One region of the Pseudonocardia sp. ICBG1142 genome, then DNA from elsewhere that is predicted to be linked to it. Evidence: riboswitches for the same ligand, from Rfam matches in the RefSeq annotation. Region 1 holds a riboswitch; the other holds the start of a gene.
The links. Region 1 has a riboswitch for thiamine pyrophosphate ahead of KPL59_RS00645 (ABC transporter substrate-binding protein). Riboswitches for the same ligand answer to the same signal wherever they lie in the genome.
Positions count from the first base shown of each region.

Region 2: linked by a shared signal. The riboswitch ahead of thiO (glycine oxidase ThiO) and the one ahead of KPL59_RS00645 (ABC transporter substrate-binding protein) in region 1 are both predicted to bind thiamine pyrophosphate.

Region 1 is NZ_JAHLJC010000003.1:95,511-102,718, forward strand. Features, by position in the region: gene KPL59_RS00635 (ABC transporter ATP-binding protein) at 1-342, opposite strand, end outside; gene KPL59_RS00640 (ABC transporter permease) at 339-1,106, opposite strand; gene KPL59_RS00645 (ABC transporter substrate-binding protein) at 1,103-2,128, opposite strand; TPP riboswitch at 2,120-2,233, opposite strand; gene KPL59_RS00650 (hypothetical protein) at 2,462-3,184, shown strand; gene KPL59_RS00655 (hypothetical protein) at 3,194-3,622, opposite strand; gene KPL59_RS00660 (choline dehydrogenase) at 3,740-5,443, shown strand; gene KPL59_RS00665 (hypothetical protein) at 5,550-5,735, opposite strand; gene KPL59_RS00670 (DMT family transporter) at 6,098-6,961, shown strand.
Region 2 is NZ_JAHLJC010000030.1:1,275,196-1,282,403, forward strand. Features, by position in the region: gene KPL59_RS20355 (SGNH/GDSL hydrolase family protein) at 1-459, opposite strand, end outside; gene KPL59_RS20360 (DUF3159 domain-containing protein) at 614-1,282, shown strand; gene KPL59_RS20365 (hypothetical protein) at 1,444-2,757, shown strand; gene thiE (thiamine phosphate synthase) at 2,774-3,466, opposite strand; TPP riboswitch at 3,506-3,615, shown strand; gene thiO (glycine oxidase ThiO) at 3,612-4,784, shown strand; gene thiS (sulfur carrier protein ThiS) at 4,784-4,984, shown strand; gene KPL59_RS20385 (thiazole synthase) at 4,987-5,757, shown strand; gene KPL59_RS20390 (gamma carbonic anhydrase family protein) at 5,795-6,316, opposite strand; gene KPL59_RS20395 (hypothetical protein) at 6,570-7,193, opposite strand.

The DNA.
Region 1 (7,208 bases):
GAACAGCGCGCGGGCGCGCTCGCGGGCCTCGCGGCGCGGCACGCGGGCGACCTCCAGCCCGAGGGCGGTGTTGTCGAGGACCGTGCGCCACGGGAACAGCAGGTCCTGCTGGGGCATCAGACCGAACGGGGCACCGCGCACCGGGCCGCCGTCGACCTCGATGTCGCCGGTCACCGTCGCCCCGTCGAGGATGCCCGCCAGGGCCCCGAACAGCGTCGACTTGCCGCATCCCGACGGCCCGACGAGCGACACGAACTCCCCCGGCGCGACGTCCAGGCTCACCCCGGACAGCACCGGCAGGTCGCCGTAGGACACCGACAGGTCGCGCACCACGACCTTCACCGCGCACCTCCCCCGTCGTGGTCGGCCACGTACCAGGGCGTGACCAGGCGCTGGAGCAGGAAGGTCAGTGCGAACAACGTCACCGACAGCACGGCGGTGACACCGACCGCGGCGAGCACCAGGTCGGTGCGGAACTGGTTCTTCTGGAGCTGCATGAAGATCCCCAGGCCGGCCCGGGCGCCGACGTACTCGGCGAAGATCGCCCCGGTCACCGCGTAGGTGATCGCGATCCGCAGCGCCGTGAAGAACGACGGCAGCGCCCCCGGCAACCGCACGTAGCGGAACCGCTGCCAGCGCGAGGCACCCATCGACCGCAGCAGGGCGGTCGCGGCGCGGTCGGTCGCGGCGAAGCCCTCGATCAGCCCGACCGCCACCGGGAAGAACGTCACCAGCGCGATGACCAGCACCTTCGGCAGCAGGCCGAAACCGAACCAGATGATGAGCAGCGGGGCGATCGCGACCACCGGCAGCGTCTGCGAGGCCACCAGGAGGGGGGTCAGCGCCCGCCGCAGCCAGGGCGAGAAGTCCACCGCGCCCGCCGCGGCCCAGGCCAGCGCCATCGAGACGGTGAACCCGATCAGCGTCACCTGGACCGTCGGGAGGGTGTTCGCCCAGAGCTCGGCCCGGAACGCCCAGCCCTGCTCGACCACCCGCAGCGGCGAGGGCAGCACCTGGGGCCGGGTGCCGGCGACGGTGACCGCGACCTGCCAGGTGAGCAGCAACGCGGTCACCAGCGCGACGGCCGGCCACAGCCGACGGGTCACGGTGCCAGGTAGTCGTTGGTGAACCAGGTCGAGAAGTCCGGCTTCTGCCGCACCGGGGCCCCGTCCGGCCCCGCGACGGTGCCGGTGTCGTAGAGGAACCCGGAGAAGCCGGCCCACTGCTGCGGGGTCTGGAACCCCACGCGGCCCCGCGCGTCGCGCAGGAAGCGCTCACTGAGCATCTGCGCGCCCCGGTCGACCAGCTCGTCGGAGGTGAACGCGCCGGGGTTGGCCTCCTTCAGCATCCGCGCCGCCGTCGCCGGGTCCTGTGCGGCCAGCGCGTAGCCCTTCTGGACGGCCTGCACGAACCTGCGGGCGGTGTCCGGGTTGTCCCGCAGCCAGGTCGAGTTGCCCAGCAGCAGCACGTTGTAGGAGTCCGGGAAGCCGTAGTCGGTGTAGCGGAAGGTACGGATCGGCTCGCCCCGCAGCTGTGCCTCGATCCCCTCGACGTTGACGAACGGCTCGGTGAAGTCGGCCTGCCCCGAGTAGAGCGCCTCGTAGGCGGCGGTGGACAGCACCTCGGTGCGGAAGTCTCCGCGCCCGCCGTCGGCCCGGATCACGGCCTGCATCTTCTGGTTCTCGCCGGGCCCGCCGAACCCGGCGTAGACCTTCCCGTCCAGGTCGCGCGGCCGCGTGAGGTCGGACCGGTCGGCGCGCACGGCGATCTCGGTGGCCCAGTGCTGCAGGATCGCCATGACCGAGGTGATGTCGGCACCCGCGGCCCTGGAGAAGGTGAACGAGTCCTGGAAGCCGATGCCGAAGTCCGCGGCGCCGGAGCCGACCAGGGTGTCCGGCGAGGTCTGGTTGTAGGGCAGGAACTCGACGTCGAGGCCGGCGTCGCGGAAGTAGCCCGCCTGCTGGGCGGCGAACAGCCCGATGTGGTTGGTGTTCGGCGTCCAGTCCAGCGCGACGCGGATCGGCCCGCCCCCGGCCGCGGCCCCGGAGCCGTCGCCCGCGGCGCAGCCGGACAGGGCGAGCGCGAGCGCCAGCACGACGGCCAGTGGACGGAGAGCACGTGACAGCACGGAGCGGCCTCCCTACGCCGGTGTGACCCGGATCAGGTTCGAACGGTCGGCGGCCGGTCCTGCCGCCCTCTCAGCCTCGGTGCGCGGGCTCCCGCGGTACGTCCGGAGACCTTACGCGGCCCGCCCGGTCCCGCCGGGGCGACGTCGGTCGCACCGCGCCGTTCGGACACCCCCCGTCACCGGAGCCGCGACTTCGGTCACCTGCGGTGATCGGTCGGACGCGCCGGGCGAGCCGCCGTCCGCGGCGGTGACCACGATCGTTATCCTCACCCACCACACCCGCGACGCTGTGTCACGGACCTCGCTCGCGGGAGCTGACGCGGAAGGGACGAGATGGCGGCCTCGCTCTGGACCTCCGGCACGACCGGGCGGCCGATGCCCGACCCGGCACCCGCCCTGGTGCGGGTCGCGTTGCAGGCCGGTTCCGTCTCCGTCGCGCACGCGGACGTCGCCGCGATGCTGTCCGGGATCTGCGTCGCACTGGTGCCCGCCGCCCGGGTCGGAGGTGCGGCGCTGCTGCTGCGCGAGCCCGCCGACCCCCGCGACGCCGAGGCCCGGCGGGTCTTCGGGTCCGACACCGCCGCCCTGCGCCTGGGCGAGCTGCAGCGCCGGGCCGACGCCGGGCCGGGCCCCGCCGCCGAGCGCGGCGACCGCACCCTGACCACGCCGGACCTGACCCGGACCGGGCCGCCCGAGCTGGCCGCGGCCGCGGCCGACTGCGGTCTGGTCCGCTCGCTGTCAGTGCCGGTCCCGGTCGCCGGGCGTACCGCGGGCGCCCTGCAGCTGTTCGCCCGGGGCGGGCCCGACGACCCGCTGGGCGAGCGGCTGGTCGTCGCGCTGGCGCCGGTGGTCACCGCACTCGCGGCCCGGCTCACCGACGTCCGCGAGCTGGCCCGGCTGCAGCTGGGCACCGCGGCGTCCGCGGTGCCCGAGCAGTCCGACGCGGTCGACCGCACCGCGCTGATCCCGGCGGCCCGCCGCTCCCCCGCGGCACCGGTGGCGCCGCGGGTGCCCGCCCAGCGGCAGGCCCGGCACCGCCGGCGCGACCAGACCTGATCCCCGGGGTCAGGTCTCCGGCCGGTCCTCGCGGGCCGCGCCCCGTTCGAGGAGCTGCTGGTGCTCCTGCAGGTAGGCCGACGCGCGCTGGCGGCTGACCCCGAACAGCCTGCCGATCCCGGCGATCGACTCGCCCTCGCCGTGCAGCGCGACGGCCTCCTCACGGCGGAACCTGCCACCCACGGCGCCCAGGCCGTCGAGGGTGCGGGTGAGGGTCTCGACGATCAGCAGCCGTGCCTCGCGCGGGACGATCTCCCGCCAGCTCAGCCCCTGTGCCCGCAGTTCCTGCAGCTCGGCCACCCGTAGGCGGGCCGAGGACAGCGCGGCGACCGACGCGTCCAGCTGGGCCGCGAGGGCGGCCAACGCGGTGTCGGCGTCGTCCGCGGGCCGGTCGCGGAGGTCCGCTCCGTCGTCCGCACCACGCTCGGTCGTCGTCACGCCGTCGAGCGTACGGGGGCGGCGACGACGGGCGGTGGCCGCGGCGTACCGTGATCCACGCAAGGGGGGTTGCTCCCTCGAACAGGGCAATCCCGACAGTACGTGTGGAGGACGCGAATGGGCCGGTACGACGTCGTCATCGTCGGCGGAGGATCCGCGGGGGCGGTGCTGGCCTCGCGGCTCACGGAGGATCCCACACGCCGGGTGCTGATGCTCGAGGCGGGCCGCCCCGACCACCGCTGGGACCCGATCATCCGGATGCCCGCCGCGCTGTCCAAGGCGTGGGGCAACCCGCGCTACGACTGGTGCTACGTCACCGAGCCCGAGTCGGGTCTGGCCGGGCGCCGGATCGCCGTCCCGCGCGGGAAGGTCCTGGGCGGCAGCAGCAGCATCAACGGGATGGTCTACCAGCGGGCCCACCCGGGCGACTACGACCGCTGGTCCCGCCTGCCCGGCTGCGAGCAGTGGAGCTCGGCCCACCTGCTGCCCTACTTCCGCCGCCTGGAGCGTCGGACCTCCGAGCACGGCACCCCGCTGCCCGACGGCGGCCACGGCCCGCAGATCCTCGAGCGGGCCCCGGCGGCCGGCCCGCTGAACGCGGCGTTCCTGGCCGCGGCCCAGCAGGCCGGGCACGCGCTGGTCGACTCGACGAACGGTCCGGTCCAGGAGGGCTTCTCCCGCACCGAACGCACGATCTCGCGCGGGCGCCGCTTCTCGGCCACCGACGCGTGGCTGCACCCGGTCGCCGGCTCCCGGCCCAACCTGACCGTGCGCACTGGCGCCCTGGTCCGCGCGCTGCGCACCGACGCCCGCGGCACCCGGGTCATCGGGGTCCGCTACCGCGCCTCCGACGGCACCATCCGCGACGTCGACGCCGGCGAGACGATCCTGGCCGCCGGTTCCATCGCGACACCGCAGCTGCTCCAGGTGTCCGGTTTCGGTGACCCGGAGCACCTCGCGGGCATCGGCGTCGAGACCCGGGTGGCGCTGCCGGGGGTCGGCGCGAACCTGCAGGACCACCTCGCGGTGCACCTGCAGCACGCCTGCTCCCAGCCGATCTCGCTGGCGCCGCAGCGGGCACCGCACCGGCTGCCCGCCGCGGCGGCCCGCTGGCTGGTCTCGGGCACCGGGGTCGGGGCGAGCAACCACTTCGAGATCGGCGGGTTCGCCTCCACCTCGATGGCCGGGGACATCCCGGACGTGATGATGCTGTTCGCTCCGGTCGCGATGCGCTTCGCGCCGGACGTCCCGCCGGTCGGGCACGGCTACGAGATGCACGTCTCGGTGATGGCGGGCGACGTCCGGGGGACGGTGCGCGCGGTGTCCCGCGACACCGCGGTCCCGCCGCGCCTGGTGCAGAACTACCTGGTCACCGACGGCGACCGGCGTCGCTGGGTGGAGGCCGTCGGCCTGGCCAGGGAGATCCTGAACCAGCCGGCGTTCGCCGACCTCGACGCCGGGGAGACCTTCCCCGGGGAGGCCGTCCGCTCCGACGCCGAGATCCTCGACTGGGTGTCCCGGCGCGCCCAGAACGGGCTGCACCCGACCAGCACCGCGCGGATGGGCACCGACGCCGACGCCGTCGTGGACCCGTCGACGCTGCAGGTGCACGGCACCGAGGGCCTGCGGGTCGTCGACGCGTCGATCTTCCCGGACGTGCCCAACGCCAACACCTACGGCCCCGTGGTGGCGGTGGCAGAGCGGGCCGCCGACATCGTCACCGGCGCGACCCCGCTGCCCGCCGACCCGGCGCCGTCGCGGCGGGCCGGGACGCACGAGGGCACGGGCTCCGGACAGGAGCCGTTCGCGCCGGCATCCTGAGGCGCCCGACCTCCTGACACCCCCGACATGCCGAACGGGGCGGGGATCCGATCGGATCCCCGCCCCGTTCGCGGGTCTGTGTGTGGGGCCGCGGCGGCCCCGGGCGTCACTCCCCGGTCTGCACCTGCACCCCGGACTCACGCAGCTTCTCGGCGTGGGCACGACCGTGGTGGTTGCAGAACAGGAGTTCCCCACCGGAGGGCAGGATCGCGCGCACCTTGGCAGCCGCACCGCAGCGGTCGCAACGGTCGGCAAGGGTCAGTTCGGGCCGGGTCAGCGTTTCGGGCTGCATAGCGGTCTCCCTCCGTCGCGGCGGCGGGCTTCGGGCGCTCGCCGCCGTATCACTGTGACGACCGCACGAGCGGCTCGCCCACACCTGTACAGACGCTCGAGGCCCCTGTACGTGTTCCCGGGATGCGTCGCGACGTCCGTCACGTGTGGCGCGGGCCGCACGGTCCGGTGGCGCCGCGATGTACCCGCGGTGACCGATTGCGTATGAAGTTGACTGCGTGTGAATCATGCGGGGAACTCGGCCGACGTGCAAGCGCGCCACGGTAAATACGGTGTGTCGCGGACTACGGTGGGCGAGTGAGTCCCCGCCCGTCGCCCGATCGTGTTCCCGCTCCGCTGCTGTTCCTGGCCGGTGGGATCTCGATGTACGTGGGGGCCGCACTGGCCGTCGGGCTGTTCGACCGGCTGGCGCCGTCGGCGGTCGCCGAGCTGCGGCTGATCGGTGCCGCGCTGCTGCTCCTGGCCTGGCGCCGCCCCGACCGCGACGCCTGGCGCGGCGTCCGCCTCGTCCGCGCGGGGGTGTTCGGGCTGGCCACGGCCCTGATGAACGTCGCCTACTACGAGGCGATCGCCCGGCTGCCGCTCGGCACTGCGGTGGCGGTCGAGTTCACCGGCCCGGTCCTGGTCGCGGCACTCGCCTCCCGCCGGTTCCGCGACATCGGCGCGGTCGGCCTGGCCGCCGTCGGCGTGCTCCTGATCGCCGACGTCCGCTGGTCCGGCAGCCCGGCCGGTGTGCTGTGGGCACTGGGCGCGGCGGCGATGTGGGCCGCCTACATCGTGCTGGGCAAGCGGGTCGCACGCGCCGGTTCCGGCATCGACGACCTGGCGACGGGGTTCACCGTGGCCGCCGTCGTCCTGGTCCCGCTGTTGTTCGTCGGGGGTCCGGGAGCCGCGACCGGGTTCGGCGTCGCGAACCTCGCACCGCTCGCCGATCCGGCGGTGCTCGCCCTGTCCATCGGGCTGGGTGTGCTCAGCTCGCTGATCCCCTACGTGCTGGACCAGGTCGTGCTGCGCCGGGTCGGGCAGGCCCGGTTCGCGGTGCTGCTGGCGCTGCTGCCCGCCACCGCGACCCTGGTCGGGCTCGTGGTGCTCGGTCAGCTGCCCGGGACGCTGGAGGCGGTCGGGATCGGCCTGGTGGTCCTCGCCGTGGCCCTGCGGTCCCGCGACGGCGACGAACCCGTCCCCCTGCCCGCCACGTCCGCCCGGGACCGGGCCGCCCCATCCTGACCGATCCGCCCTGACCGGCCCGGCGACACGACGCCCGCGGTGATCCGTTCCGCGCGCGGTGATCCGCGGTCCGCACGGTGATCCGCCGTCCGCGCGCTGATCCGGAGTCCGCACGCTGATCCGTCCGCGCACGGTCCTCCGGAGTCCACACGCTGACCCGCGGCGCTCGCTGATCCCCAGTCCGCGCTGATCCGGAGTCCGCGCGCTGATCCGCCATCCCCACGGTGATCCGCGGTGCGCGCGCAGA
Region 2 (7,208 bases), on a different contig from region 1:
GGCCCGCATGTCCTCGTTGTAGCAGGCGATCCGGCCCCGCAGCCTGCGGATGAGCGGGTGCATCCGGCGCAGGTCGAAGCCGGTGAAGATGAGCACCTCGGCCCCGGTGGCGACCAGCCTGCCGAGCGCGGCGTCGAAGCGGGCGGCGAGGTCGTCGACGTCGCAGCTCCAGCCGATGATGTCGTTGCCGCCGGCGCAGAAGGTGATCAGGTCGGGGCGCATCGCCTCGGCGACCGGGATCTGCTCGTCGACGATCTGGTCCAGGATCTTCCCGCGCACCGCCAGGTTGGCGTAGCCGAAGCCGGGGCGGCGCTCGGCGAGGATCTCGGCGACGCGGTCGGCCCAGCCGCGTGCCCTGCCGTCGGGGGTCAGGTCGTCGAGGCCCTCGGTGAAGCTGTCCCCGATCGCGACGAAGCTCCGGTGCTGTGCGCGCCCCTGATCGTGTCGCTGTGTGGCCATCGGCACCGCCCCCTCCCGGTCCGTGATCCTGAAATGTGCCCATCTGTTGTTCACCGCAACGACGTGCGGCGTTACAGCGATGATCACCCTCTCCGGGCCCGTACGCCAATCGGATCCGTCGACCTGCGGCCCGAGATAGGGCACCCTTAGTCAGGTGACACCCGATCCCGCTTCCCGCACCGCGCCCCGGGAGGACCCGCGGCTGGCCGAGCTGCTCGGCGGCCGGGCCGGTGCCGTCGACGCCTCGGTCCCGGTCGTCGCGTTCGTGCTCGCCTGGGTGGCGGCGAACGCCGCGGGGTCGCTGTTCCCGATCAACTGGGGGGCCGGCGCGGCGATCGTCGCCGGGGCCGGGGTGGCCGGATGGCGGCTGTACCGGGGCCGGCGGCCGCGCGCGGTGCTGTTCGGGCTGGCCGGGGTCGTCGTCGCGGCCGCGATCGCGCTGATCACCGGGCGCGCGTCGGACTTCTTCCTGGTCCAGATCGTGTCCAACGTCGGCAGCGCCCTGGCCTGGGCGATCTCGATCGTGGTGCGTTGGCCGCTGCTGGGGGTGGTGGTCGGCGGACTGCTGGGCCAGCGGACCCGGTGGCGGCGCGACCCGGACCTGCTGCGCGGGTACCAGCGGGCGTCCTGGGCGTGGGTGGCGCAGTACGTCGTGCGGCTGTCGGTGTTCCTCCCGTTGTGGGCGGCCGACCAGGTGGTGCTGCTGGGCGTCGCGCGGACGGTGCTGAGCCCGCTGCTGGTCGGGCTGAGCGTGCTCGTGTCGTGGCCGTTGCTGCGTACGGCGCTGCCGGCCGATCACCCGGGCATTCGTCACCCCCGGTGACGCTGTCCGACAACCGGTGACGGTAGAATCGTGATCTTCCCGTGATCTTTGCGCGATCGTGTGAAGGTCACCACATCGGGTGATCGTCCGGCGCAGTCACTGCGTCCCCGGACGTTCCCCCGGCGGCGATCCGCCTGCACCGACGATCACTGCAAGGAGCCATGCCACACCAGCGCCCCCCGGAGCCCGGCTCCGGCGACGCCCCCCGTGGCGTCCCCGGCCCGGCCCGTCCCCCCGCCCAGCCGTCCGCTCCCCGACCCGGCACCGGTCGTCCGGTGGCCTCTCCCGACGCCCCGCGGCTGCCCCGGCAGCGCACGGCGCACCCGTCCCGTACGCACGGTGGACGGGGCTCGCAGCCGCCGTCGGACACCACCCGCGGCCGGACCACGCAGACCCCGCCCGGTGCCCGTCCGGTGAGCCCGGTCGTGCCAGGGCCGGGCGTGCCGGTCGGGACGCCGCCCGGCGGGCGTCCGCGCACCCGGGTGCTGCCGCCCGCGTCGGACACGACCCGCGCGGCCGGTCCCGGCGGTCCGGTGGGGCCGGTCGGGGGCGGACCGAACGGTCCCGGCGGGTCCGGGGGCTCCGGCGGGTCCGGTGACGGCTCCGGGGACGGCTCGTCGGACGCCACGAAGGCGAGCGGTCTCAAGGCCGACCTCAGCCCGACGAAGATCGCGGCCGGCGCCGGGGCGGCGATCGTCACGGCGATGCTCGGCTCGTTCCTCGGCGCGGTCGGCACGGTGATCGGCGCGGCGCTCGGCTCGGTCATCTCGACGCTGGCCACCACGCTGTTCACGCGCTCGCTCGAGGTCAGCAAGGACAAGGCCCTCGCGCTGAAGGAGAAGGCGACCCGGCGCGGCAAGGGCGTCGCCGAGGGCACCGCGGCCGCCGCGCAGGACGCTGCCGGCCGCAGCATCGCCGGGCCCACCGGCGAGGAGACGGTGCTCCTGGACCCGTGGCAGACGCCCGGTGGCACGACCCGCGCCGCCGGAACGGGCCACGGCCGGTTCCGCCGGGTGCGGGTCACCCGCAAGACGGTCGTCGTGTCCGCGGTGCTCGGGGTCGTCACCTTCGCGGTGTCGATGTTCCTGATCTCCGGCATCGAGTTCGTGAAGGGCTCGTCGCTGTCCGGCTCCTCCGGCACCTCGGTGAGCAACGTCGTCCGCGGCGGCGCGCCTCCGGCCCAGCAGGAGAACGACCGGGGCGAGGGCTCCGGGGGCGACTCGTCGACGTCGTCGTCGAGCTCGACCTCCACCGAGGAGTCGGGGACCAGCACGTCGGAGTCGACGACCAGCACCCGCGACCGGGACTCCGGTCAGGACGGCTCGGGCTCGTCGAACCCGCTGCAGGACGGGCTGAACCGGGTCCTGCCGACCCAGCAGCCGGGCTCCGGGCAGGACTCGGGCGGCCAGAACTCCGGCGGCCAGAACTCGGGCGGTCAGAACTCCGGCGGCCAGGGCTCGGGCACGCAGAACTGATCGACGCGGTCGGGCCTCAGACCAGCCGGGCCCGCAGCGCCGCCGCGGCCGCACGCGGGTCCTCGGCCTCGGTGATCGCCCGGACCACGACGATCCGGTCGGCGCCGGCGTCGAGGACCTCGTCCAGCCGGTCGCCGTCGATGCCCCCGATCGCGAACCACGGCCGCGCCGGGGCGCGCCCGGCGACCGTGCGGACCAGGTCCAGGCCGGGCGCCGGGCGTCCCGGCTTGGTCGGGGTGGGCCAGCAGGGACCGACGCAGAAGTAGTCCACGCCGTCCTCGTCGGCGGCGGTCAGGGTCTCCTCGGGGCTGTGCGAGGACCGGCCGACGAGCACGTCGTCGCCGACGACCCGGCGTGCCCACGGCACCGGCAGGTCGTCCTGGCCGAGGTGGAGCACGTCGGCGCCCGCGGCGAGCGCGACGTCGGCGCGGTCGTTCACCGCGAGCAGCGCGCCGTGCCGGCGGCAGGCGTCGGCGAGCACCTCCAGGGCGGCGAGCTCGGCGCGTGCCTCCAGCGGTCCGTCGGGCCCGCCCTTGTCCCGCAGCTGGACGATGTCGACCCCGCCGGCGAGCGCGGCGTCGGCGAACTCCGCCAGGTCACCACGTGCGGTGCGGGCGTCGGTGCACAGGTAGAGGCGGGCGTCGGTGAGGGCGTCGAGCCGGGCGCGACGGGTGTCGCGGGTGCCGGGGCGGGTATCGGTGTCGGACACGGCTCGCAGGCTACGGCGTAGCCTGTGCCCCGGACGACGACGAACCACGGGAGCCCGGGCAGCGGGCTGAGAGGGGACCCGCGACGCGGTCCCGACCGTCGAACCTGATCCGGGTCATGCCGGCGCAGGGAGTGAGGTGGATCCGATGAGCGCGAGTGCCGGACGACTGGTCGTCGCGGGGGCGGGCGCGGTCGGCCTGTCCCTCGCCCGCGCGGCGGCCCGCGACGGCTGGTCGGTGACCGTGTTCGACCCGGCCCCCGGTCGCGGCGCGTCCTGGGTGGCCGGCGGGATGCTCGCCCCGGTCACCGAGGCCTGGCCCGGTGAGGAGGACCTGCTCGCTCTCGGGCTGGACTCGGTCGCCCGCTGGCCGGAGTTCGCCGCGGCCCTGTCCGCCGACGCCGGCACCGACGCCGGGCTGCACCCGGAGGGCACCGTCGTCGCCGCGACCGGGTCGGGCGACCGCGCCGAGCTGACCGCGCTCGCGGACTACCTGGAGTCCCTCGGCCGCGACGTGCGCCCGCTGACCGGCCGCGAGCTGCGCCGGCTCGAACCCGCGCTGGGCCCCGAGGTCCGCGGCGGCCTGTCGGTGCCCGACGACCCGTCGGTGGACAACCGGCGGTTGCTCGCCGCACTGGCGGCCGCGGCCGAACGGGCCGGGGTCGTGGTCTCCGACCGTGGGGTCGCGCGTGTGCTCGACGACGGCGCCCGCGTCACCGGCGTGCGCCTCGCGGACGGGGTGACGGTCGCGGCGGACGCGGTCGTCGTCGCCGCGGGGGCGCACTCGTCGTCGCTGCATCCGGTGCTCGACGGGCTGGTGCGCCCGGTGAAGGGCGAGATCCTGCGGCTGACCCGGCGCGCCGGGGCGCTGCCGCCGCCGTCGCGGACGGTGCGGGCGCTCGTCGACGGGCGGGCGGTCTACGCCGTGCCGCGGACGCTGCCCGGGTACGGCGACCTCGTCGTCGGCGCGACGACGGCGGAGAACGGCTTCGACACCGACGTCACCGTCGGCGGGGTGCGCGACCTGCTACGTGACGCCGAGCGGATCCTGCCCGGGATCGCCGAGTACGCGCTCACCGAGACCGCCGCCGGGCTGCGGCCCGGCAGCCGGGACAACCTGCCGCTGATCGGGCGGACCGGGCCCGACGGGCTGATCGTCGCCACCGGGCACGGCCGCAACGGGATGCTGCTGGTGCCGGTGACCGCGGTGGCCGGGGCGGCGCTGCTGCGCGGCGACGACGTGCCCGAAGCGGTCCGCGCCGCGGACCCGCGACGGTTCGTCCCGGCCGCCGCCGGGGCGCGCGAGGAGGGGAACCACTGATGTTGATCGTGCTGAACGGCGAGCACCACGAGGTCGACGCCGACGCCGACCTCGCCCGGATCCTGGCCGAGGCCGGGCTGCCGGAGCGGGGGATCGCCGTCGCCGTCGACGGGGAGGTCGTGCCGCGCACGTCGTGGGCCGGGCACCGTCCCGGCGACGGCGCGCGCGTGGAGGTCCTGACCGCGGTGCAAGGAGGATGAGCATGGCTGTGCAGACCGACAAGCTCGCCTTCGGCGACCACCTCTTCGACTCGCGGCTGGTGATGGGTACCGGCGGGGCGGCGAACCTGGAGATCCTGGAGCGGGCGCTGGTCGCGTCCGGCACCGAGCTGACCACGGTGGCGCTGCGCCGGGTCGACGTCGCGAACGGGACCGGGTTGCTGGACCTGCTGCGTCGCCTCGGGATCGCCGTGCTGCCGAACACCGCGGGCTGCCGCACCGCGGCCGAGGCGGTGCTCACGGCGCGGATGGCCCGCGAGGCGCTGGAGACCGACCTGGTGAAGCTGGAGGTCGTCGCGGACGACACGACCCTGCTGCCCGACCCGGTCGAGCTCCTCGACGCCGCCGAGCAGCTCGTCGACGACGGCTTCACCGTGCTGCCCTACACCAACGACGACCCGATCCTGGCCCGTCGTCTGGAGCAGGTCGGGTGCGCCGCGGTGATGCCGCTCGGCTCCCCGATCGGCACCGGGCTCGGCATCCGCAACCCGCACAACATCGAGATGATCGTGGCCGCCGCGGGCGTGCCGGTCGTGCTCGACGCCGGGATCGGCACCGCCTCGGAGGCCGCGCTGGCGATGGAGCTGGGCTGCGACGCCGTCCTGCTCGCCACCGCCGTCACCTGCGCCGCCGATCCGGAGCGGATGGCGCGCGCGATGCGACGGGGCGTGGAGGCGGGGTGGGACGCCCGGCACGCCGGCCGGATCCCGCGCCGCTACCGGGCGCAGGCGAGCTCGCCCGACGTCGAGGGCTGAGGGCCCGGAGCGTTCCGCGGAACGCTCCGGGGGCGGCTCAGGCGGGGGTGACGCCGTCGGCGTGCCGCCGGGCCAGGGCGCGGTAGAAGTCCGGGTTGGTACGCACCCACCAGCGGGCCTGCTCGGTCAGCTCGCCGCGTTCCTTCGCCGCGGAGCCGAGCATCAGCCGGTCGGCGGGCAGCTCGGAGTTCGGCGTGACCGTCGACCCGGCGGCGACCATCGCGCCCTCGCCGATCCGGGCACCGTCCTGCACGGTGCTGCCGTTCCCGACGACCGCCCGCGCCCCGATCACGGCACCGTGCACCACGCACAGGTGCCCGATCGTGGCGCCCTCGCCGATCTCGGTGACCGGGTCGTCGCCGCCGTGCAGCACCGACCCGTCCTGCACGTTGGCGCCGGCACGCACGACGATGGGCCCCAGGTCGGCGCGCAGCACGGCGTTGTACCAGATCGAGGCACCCTCCTCGACGCGCACGTCCCCGACGAGCGTCGCGGTCGGGGCGACGAAGGCGTCCGGGTGCACGGTGGGGGAGAGGCCCTCCAGGGCGAACAGCGGCATGGTCGACAGCGTCGCACCCCGCTCCGTGGTTCTCCCGGCGCCGCGGCCGGCACCGCAGCCGTGTCGCCGCCCTGTCGTGTCGCCCGCCGCCCTGCCGCCTCGACGCGGCCGGTCTCGACACGGCCGGTCTCGCCACGCCGCCGTCTCGCCACGCCGCCGTCTCGCCACGCCGCCGTCTCGTCACGCTGCCGTCGATCTGCCGGCGTGTCGCCGGCTCTGTCGCCGGCTCTGTCCCCGCTTCTTCAGCCGCCGGTCATCGCCCTGTCGTCGGCCGGTCGTGGACGTGGGTGTGCAGGCCGAGGTCGGACAGCTCCAGCGCGGCCAGCGCCGCCACGACGGCGGGGTCCCCGGACCGCCACGCCGCCGCCGGGTCCGGCGCGACCCGGACCAGCCGTGACACCGGCACCCGCGACAGCGCCCGCACGGCCAGCAGGTCCGGGGCGGTGGCGCGCGCGGCGACGGCGGCGCCGGCCCGCCGGGCGTAGCGCAGCCGCAGCGGGAGCCAGCCGAGCAGCACCGGCAGCAGCATCACCAGCGGGACGACGACCAGCGCTCCGGTCGCGAGAGCGTCGACGGCGCCCCCGAACTGCCGCCCCGCGGCGACGAGCTCGGTGCCCGCCCCCGCGGCCGGATCCAGCGCGCGGGCCAGGTCGGAACCGATGAACGGGACCGCACCGACCGCCCCGGCGACCCCGGTGAAGGCGTCGGAGACCCGACCGCCCGCGACGACCAGCGAGTCACCGGGCCCACGCAGCGCGGACAACCCGTCGTGCACGGCCACGCCGGCAGTGACGGCGAGGACCGTCCACAGCACGGCGACGAGGTCGGCGACGACCTGTCGGGCGATCCGGTCGGGGCGTTCGGCGTACCAGCGCATCGGTCCTGTCTACCG